DNA from 3 places in the Azospirillum ramasamyi genome. Region 2 is predicted to be linked to each of the others. Evidence: predicted binding sites of a transcription regulator. Region 2 holds the regulator's gene; each other region holds the start of a gene.

Region 1 (2,265 bases), on a different replicon from region 2:
GGAGCCGGCCGAGGGCGTCGCGGCGGAGCCCTATGACGTGGTCGGCCCGGTCTGCGAGAGCGGCGACACCTTCGCCGTTCAACGCCCGCTGCCGCCGCTGGCCGACGACGACCTCGTCGCCTTCCTGTCGGCCGGCGCCTATGGCGCGGTGATGGCTTCGACCTACAACACCCGGCCGCTGGTGCCGGAGGTTCTGGTCAACGGCGACCGCTTCTCCGTCATCCGCCCCCGCCCGACGGTGGAGGAGATGCTGGCCGCCGAGCGCGTTCCCGACTGGCTGTAAGGGCTTTGGGAGGAGGGGGCTGCCGACCGAAGGTCGGTGGAAATAGGCTTGCGCCCCTCCCCACCCCCTCAGATGCGGGTCAGCCCATCCGGCCTCGACGGCTGCACCGGCGCCGGCTCCGCCGGTGGATTGGCCGGCCCCGGCGCCAGCTGCCAGCCGTCGAGCGCGCGTTTCAGCGCGTCGAGGCCGGCACTGGCGGAGGCCTTGGCCTCGTCGGCGGCGCGGGTGATGGCGGCGCACAGTTCGGCGCGCCGCTTGGGGTCGTCGCGGCTTTCCTCCAACGCCCGGCCGACATCGTCGGCCGTCCCGCCGTCCTGGGCTTCGGGCTGCACCGTCTTCGGGTCGATGCCCAGCAGCGGCAGCAGATACTCCCGCCCCTTCTCACGCGCCAGTGTCACCGCCTTCTCTCCGAACCGTTCCGCCGACGCCAGCCCGGCGTCCCAGGTGGTGAGCACGGCCGAGACGGTCGGGCTGCAGCGGCCGGCGGGATCCTCCGACGCTGGTGGCGGCGCCGGCGCCTCGGTCTGCGCCCGCAGCGGAGCGGCGGAGAGCAGCAGAACCGCCAGGGCCGGCGCGGCAAGGCGGCGGATGGGGCTGGATTGACACGTCATGCGGGAGAACCTGCGGTCTTGAAGGGGTCTTGCGCTCATTTGGGAAGGCGGTATGCCCCTTTCCATGGCCCCTGCCCATCTGGCGCCGCCGGCCCGGTTCACGCCATTCACCGGATGGAAAGTGCGCAAAGGCCGCAACCTGTGGCGATTTTGCTACCAGATGACTGTTACATGACCGTTACATGACACGCCGCCGCTGCACCGCGCGGCGAAGCATGCTAAGAGCAGCGCCGAATCACCCCAGTCACCGCGAGTCATTGCCCCATGCTGCTGCGCGCATTCCGTTCGCTGATGCCGAAGGAGGAACGCTTCGTCGACCAGTTCGTCGACCAGGCCCGCCACATCGTGGCCGCAGCCGCCGCCCTGGAGGCGGTCATGGACGCAGGGCCGGAGGAGCGGGCGCAGAAGATCGCGGCGCTGAAGCGGGTGGAAAAGGACGCCGACCGCATCGCCAAGGATGCCGGGCGCGGCCTGCACCGCGCCTTCATCACCCCCTTCGACCGGTCGGACATCCTGTCGCTGATCAACGCGCTGGACGACGCCATCGACCTGATGGACGAGGTGCCTCGCCATGCCGGCCTCTACGGCATCGAGTCGTTCGACGAGCCGATGCGCCGCTTCGTCTCCCTGATCCGCCAGCAGGCCGACGTTCTGGTGGAACTGATGCCGCTGCTGGGCGCCATCGCCCGCAACGCCGAGCGGATCGACCAGCTCTGCGGCCGCCTGTCCGACCTGGAGGACGAGGCCGACGATGTGCTGCGCGGCGCCCTGCAGACGCTGATCGCGGAAAAGCCGGACATGATCACCTTCCTCGGCCGGCGCGAGCTGTACGAGATGCTGGAGGCGGTGACCGACCGCTGCGACGACGTCGGCGACCTGGTCGCGGGCATCATGCTCGATCAGGTCTGAGGCGGCGGCAATGGAGGCCCTTCAGATCGGTCTGCCGGCGATCATCTTCATCGTCTTGGTGGCGCTCGCCTTCGACTTCATCAACGGCCTGCACGACGCGGCGAACTCCATCGCCACGGTGGTGTCCACCCGCGTGCTGTCGCCCAAGGTGGCCGTCCTGTGGGCGGCCTTCTTCAACTTCATCGCCTTCCTGTTCTTCGGCCTGCATGTCGCCACCACCATCGGCACCGGTCTGGTCGACCCGCTGGTGATGGACCCGGCGGTGATCCTGGCGGCGCTGATCGGCGCCATCGGCTGGAACCTCATCACCTGGTATCTCGGGCTGCCGTCCTCCTCGTCCCACGCGCTGGTGGGCGGCATCGCCGGCGCCGGCATCGCCAAGGCCGGGATCGACGCCATCGTCGCCAGCGGCTTCATCAAGACGGCGGTCGCCATCGTGGCGTCGCCGGGCATCGGCCTGCT
Region 2 (2,265 bases):
GCGGTTGACGGCGATCTCCGCCAGCCCGTTGGAGTTCCCGTACCACAGCGGCTCCCCCGGCCCGACCGCGCCGAAGGTGCGGGCATGGACGATGCGGGTGCCGGCGGCGCTCAGCACCGCATCGGCGGGCAGGGTGGATGCCCGCATGCCCGTCATGGCGTTGCCGTAGACATCGACATAGACGATGCGCGCCAGTTCGTCGGGCCAGCCGGGACGGTCGATGGCGGCACGGGGGAGCGGGCTGCGCTCAACCGGCCGGCCGGTGGCGAGGCTGGCGGCGACGGGGGCGAACAGGTCGCGGCCGTGGAAGCTGGCGGACAGCCGGTCCGGGATCCAGTCGATGGTCCAGGCGTTCAGCGACGTCGCTCGGCGGGCGAGCAGGGCGAACAGGCCGTTGTCGGGACCGACGAACCAGCGCCCGTCGGCCTCCACCATCACCGGCCGCCGGTCGGTGCCGACACCGGGATCGACGACGCAGAGAAAGACGCTTCCGGCAGGAAAGGCCGGGGCGTAGGCGGCCAGCAGATAGGCCGACAGCTGCGGATCGAAGGCGGGGGCGTCGGCGAACAGGTCGATGACGGAGATGCCGGGCGCCTGCTGCGCCAGCACCGCCTTCATCTGGCCGGTATAGGGGCCGGAAAGGCCGAAGTCGGTGAAGAGCAGGATCATCGCGTGTTGCCGCCTCCGCAGTGTTGCCCCCTCCTTAACACTCCCCGCCCTTGGGCCGGCTGTTGGCCGGTCCGATTGCGGTGGAGGGATAGGGAGGGGGCGGTCGAAGCAACACCCTCACACCGACTTCGTATCCAGCGCATACCCCGCCGACCGTACGGTGCGGATCAGGTCCAGCTCTTCGTCTTCGTTCATCGCCTTGCGCAGGCGGCGGATGTGTACGTCGACCGTACGCGGCTCCACGTACACGTCGTGGCCCCACACCAGATCGAGCAGCTGTTCGCGGGAGAAGACGCGGCCGGGATGCTGCATGAAGTGGCGCAGCAGGCGGAATTCGGTCGGCCCCAGATGTACGTCCCGGCCGTTGCGGCGTACGCGGTGGGCGGCCAGATCCATCGTCACGTCGGCGAAGGTCAGCACCTCGTCGGTCATGCCGGGAGAGGCGCGGCGCAGCACCGCGCGCATGCGGGCCACCAGTTCGGTCGGGGAGAAGGGCTTGGTGATGTAGTCGTCCGCGCCGGAATTCAGGCCGCGCACCCGGTCCCCTTCCTCGCCGCGGGCGGTCAGCATGATGATCGGAATGTCGCGGGTCTTGGCGTTGCGGCGCAGCTGGCGGCAGACCTCCAGCCCGCTCATCAGCGGCAGCATCCAGTCGAGCAGCACGATGTGCGGCGTCTGTTCGCCGGCGGCCAACAGGGCCTCCTCGCCGTCGCTGGCGGTGGCGACGCGGAAGCCTTCCTTTTCCAGGTTGTACCTCAACAGCGTCAGGATGTCGGCCTCGTCCTCGACGACCAGGACGAGCGGCTTGAGGGCCGCGTTCATGGAGGCTCCGTTCACAGCGCGCGTCTCGACGTTAACCGGCATGGGACAGCCTTTTCAACAAAGAGGGAAGGGGGCGCAAGCGTGATGCACAGGGTTCAGCCGTAGCGGCCGGTGATGTAGCCCTGGGTGCGTTCGTCGCGTGGGTTGGTGAAGATCTCGCCGGTGTCGTCGCACTCCACCATCTCGCCCAGATGGAAAAAGGCGGTGCGCTGGGACACGCGGGCGGCCTGCTGCATGTTGTGGGTGACGATGACGATGGTGTAGTTGGCCCGCAGCTCGTCGATCAGCTCCTCGATATGGGCGGTCGCGATGGAGTCGAGCGCGGAACAGGGCTCGTCCATCAGGATCACCTCGGGGCTGACGGCGATGGCGCGGGCGATGCACAGCCGCTGCTGTTGGCCGCCGGACAGGCTGGTGCCGGGCTCGCGCAGGCGGTCCTTCACCTCGCCCCACAGGCCGGCGCGCTTGAGGGAGGTCTGCACCACCTCGTCCAGCTCGTCCCGGCCGGAAGCCAGGCCGTGGATGCGCGGGCCGTAGGCGATGTTGTCGTAGATCGACTTCGGAAAGGGGTTCGGCTTCTGGAACACCATGCCGACGCGGGCGCGCAGCTGCACCGCGTCCACGGTCTTGCCGTAGACATCCTCGCCGTCCAGCGCGATCCGTCCCTCGATCCGGCAGCCCTCGATGGTGTCGTTCATCCGGTTCAGGCAGCGCAGGAAGGTCGACTTGCCGCAGCCGGACGGGCCGATCAGCGCCAGCACCCGGTTTTCGTGG
Region 3 (2,265 bases), on a different replicon from region 2:
TGCCGAGAATGCCGCGCTGATCGACAGCAACCGCAGCACCGGCGCCGTCCTGACCGGGATGGTCGACGGGCTGGTCCGGTCGGCCGGGCAGGCGACCGCCGCCGGGGCATCCGCCGCCCACGAGGCGCTGGAGCGGACCAGCCGGGTGCAGATCCTGCTGGCGACGGCCGGCGTGCTGCTGGCCGGGCTGATCGTCTCCTTCTATGTCGGGCGCCGCGTCGTCGGCCGGATGGAGGCGCTCGCCGCCGCCATGCGCCGGGTGGCCGGCGGCGACCTGAATGTGGAGCTGAAGTCCGGCGGCAACGACGAGATCACCGACATGGCGCGTGCGCTCGACGTGTTCATCGCCAACGCCCGCGCCATGGAAGAAGCGCATGAGAAGGTGGAGGTCGAGCGCCGCAACGCCGCGTCGGCCCGCCGGACCAGCATGCTGGAGATCGCCGAGCAGTTCGAAAGCAACGTGCTGAGCAGTGTCGAGACGCTGGCCGAGGCCGCCGGCCTGATGGCGGCGCGTGCCCGCTCGCTGACCGACATCGCCGCCAACGCCAACGACCGCGCCGAGGCCGCGATGCAACTGTCCGGCGAGATGGCGGCGGGAATCCAGCAGGTGGCGACCGCCGCGTCGGAGATTTCGCAATCCATCGCCGAGATCAGCAAGCGCACCGGCGAATCGGCCCGCATCATCGGCGACACCGCCGCCGGGGCGGAACAGGTCAAGGCCACCGTCGCCGACCTGTCCGGCACCGCCGGCGAGATCGGTGCCGTGATTGGGCTGATCGACGAGATCGCCGGCCAGACCAACCTGCTGGCGCTGAACGCCACCATCGAGGCGGCGAGGGCAGGGGAGATGGGCCGCGGATTCGCGGTGGTCGCCGGAGAGGTGAAGGCCCTTGCCGGCCAGACCGCCCAGGCCACCGCCGAGATCGCCCGCCAGATCGCCGCGACCCAGGCGGCCAGCCGCCAGACGGCGGAGGTGGTGGCGACCATGGCCGGCAGCGTCCAGCGCATCGAATCCAACGCATCCGCCATCGCCGCCGCGGTGGAGGAGCAGGCGATCATCACCTCGAGCATCGTCGACAGCTCCCACCGGGTCGCGGTCGGCACGCAGGCGGCATCGGACCATGTCGCCGGCCTGTCGGAGGCCGCGGCCAAGGTGCGCGCCCAGGCCGGCGACGTGCTGCAGGTGGCGGAAAGCCTGTCGCACGAGGCGACCAGCCTCGGCTCCGCCGTGCATCTGTTCCTCCAGGAAATCCGGGCGGCGCGATGATGGCGCCGCCTCGGCCACGAACGGGTCGGTTTCATAAAACTGACACGTAAACAAAACAAACCCGTCACCAGCGGTGGATATGGTCACCGCGACGAAGAAGGCGGGTTACGACCTCCGGCGAAGGCCGGGCTTTTCCCAAACCCAACGACACCGTCCAACCTATCGGGAGTTTTGCCGTGAAAACCATGACCTCGGCGTTCGTTCGTTGCGCCGCCTTCGGTGCCCTGGCCGTTCTCTCCGTCTCGGTCGCCCCGCTGTCGGTCGCCTCGGCCGCCGACATCTCCGGCGCCGGCGCTACCTTCCCGTACCCGATCTATGCCAAGTGGGCCGACGCCTACAAGAAGGAGACGGGGGTGGGCCTGAACTACCAGTCCATCGGTTCGGGCGGCGGCATCAAGCAGATCAAGGCCAAGACGGTCACCTTCGGCGCCTCGGACATGCCGCTGAAGCCGGAAGATCTTGAGCAGGCCGGCCTGATCCAGTTCCCGATGATCATGGGCGGCGTCGTTCCGGTCGTGAACCTGAAGGGTCTGAAGTCCGGCGACGTGAAGCTGTCGGGCACGGTTCTCGCCAACATCTACATGGGCGAGATCACCAAGTGGAACGATCCGCAGATCAAGGCCCTGAACCCGGACGTCAACCTGCCGAACACCGCCATCGCGCCGGTGTACCGTTCCGACGGGTCGGGCACCAACTTCCTGTTCACCGACTACCTGTCGAAGACCAGCCCCAAGTTCAAGACCCAGATCGGCGCCAACAGCTCGGTCCAGTGGCCGGCCGGCATCGGCGCCAAGGGCAATGAGGGCGTGGCCAGCATGGTCAAGCAGACGGACGGGGCGATCGGCTACGTCGAGTACGCCTACGCCAAGCAGAACAACATCATGTATGTCGGCCTGCAGAACAAGGACGGCAAGGCCGTCGTTCCGAAGATCGAGTCCTTCCAGGCCGCCGCGGCGAACGCCGACTGGGCCAATGCCAAGGGCTATTACGTCATCCTG

Evidence for each region. The regulator PhoB, encoded in region 2, activates phosphate uptake and scavenging genes when phosphate is short. The targets are predictions, from matches to a motif close to TNTCATAAAACTGTCA.
Region 1: DM194_RS24225 (DUF47 domain-containing protein) is a predicted target of PhoB. The motif match lies at 1,067-1,082, and genes of this name have one in related genera.
Region 3: pstS (phosphate ABC transporter substrate-binding protein PstS) is a predicted target of PhoB. The motif match lies at 1,297-1,312, and genes of this name have one in related genera.

Annotation. Positions count from the first base shown of each region.
Region 1 is NZ_CP029833.1:435,636-437,900, reverse strand. Features, by position in the region: gene lysA (diaminopimelate decarboxylase) at 1-283, shown strand, start outside; gene DM194_RS24230 (hypothetical protein) at 352-894, opposite strand; gene DM194_RS24225 (DUF47 domain-containing protein) at 1,159-1,803, shown strand; gene DM194_RS24220 (inorganic phosphate transporter) at 1,814-2,265, shown strand, end outside.
Region 2 is NZ_CP029829.1:2,471,102-2,473,366, forward strand. Features, by position in the region: gene DM194_RS11585 (SAM hydrolase/SAM-dependent halogenase family protein) at 1-669, opposite strand, end outside; gene phoB (phosphate regulon transcriptional regulator PhoB) at 787-1,491, opposite strand; gene pstB (phosphate ABC transporter ATP-binding protein PstB) at 1,587-2,265, opposite strand, start outside.
Region 3 is NZ_CP029834.1:260,740-263,004, reverse strand. Features, by position in the region: gene DM194_RS25785 (methyl-accepting chemotaxis protein) at 1-1,267, shown strand, start outside; gene pstS (phosphate ABC transporter substrate-binding protein PstS) at 1,453-2,265, shown strand, end outside.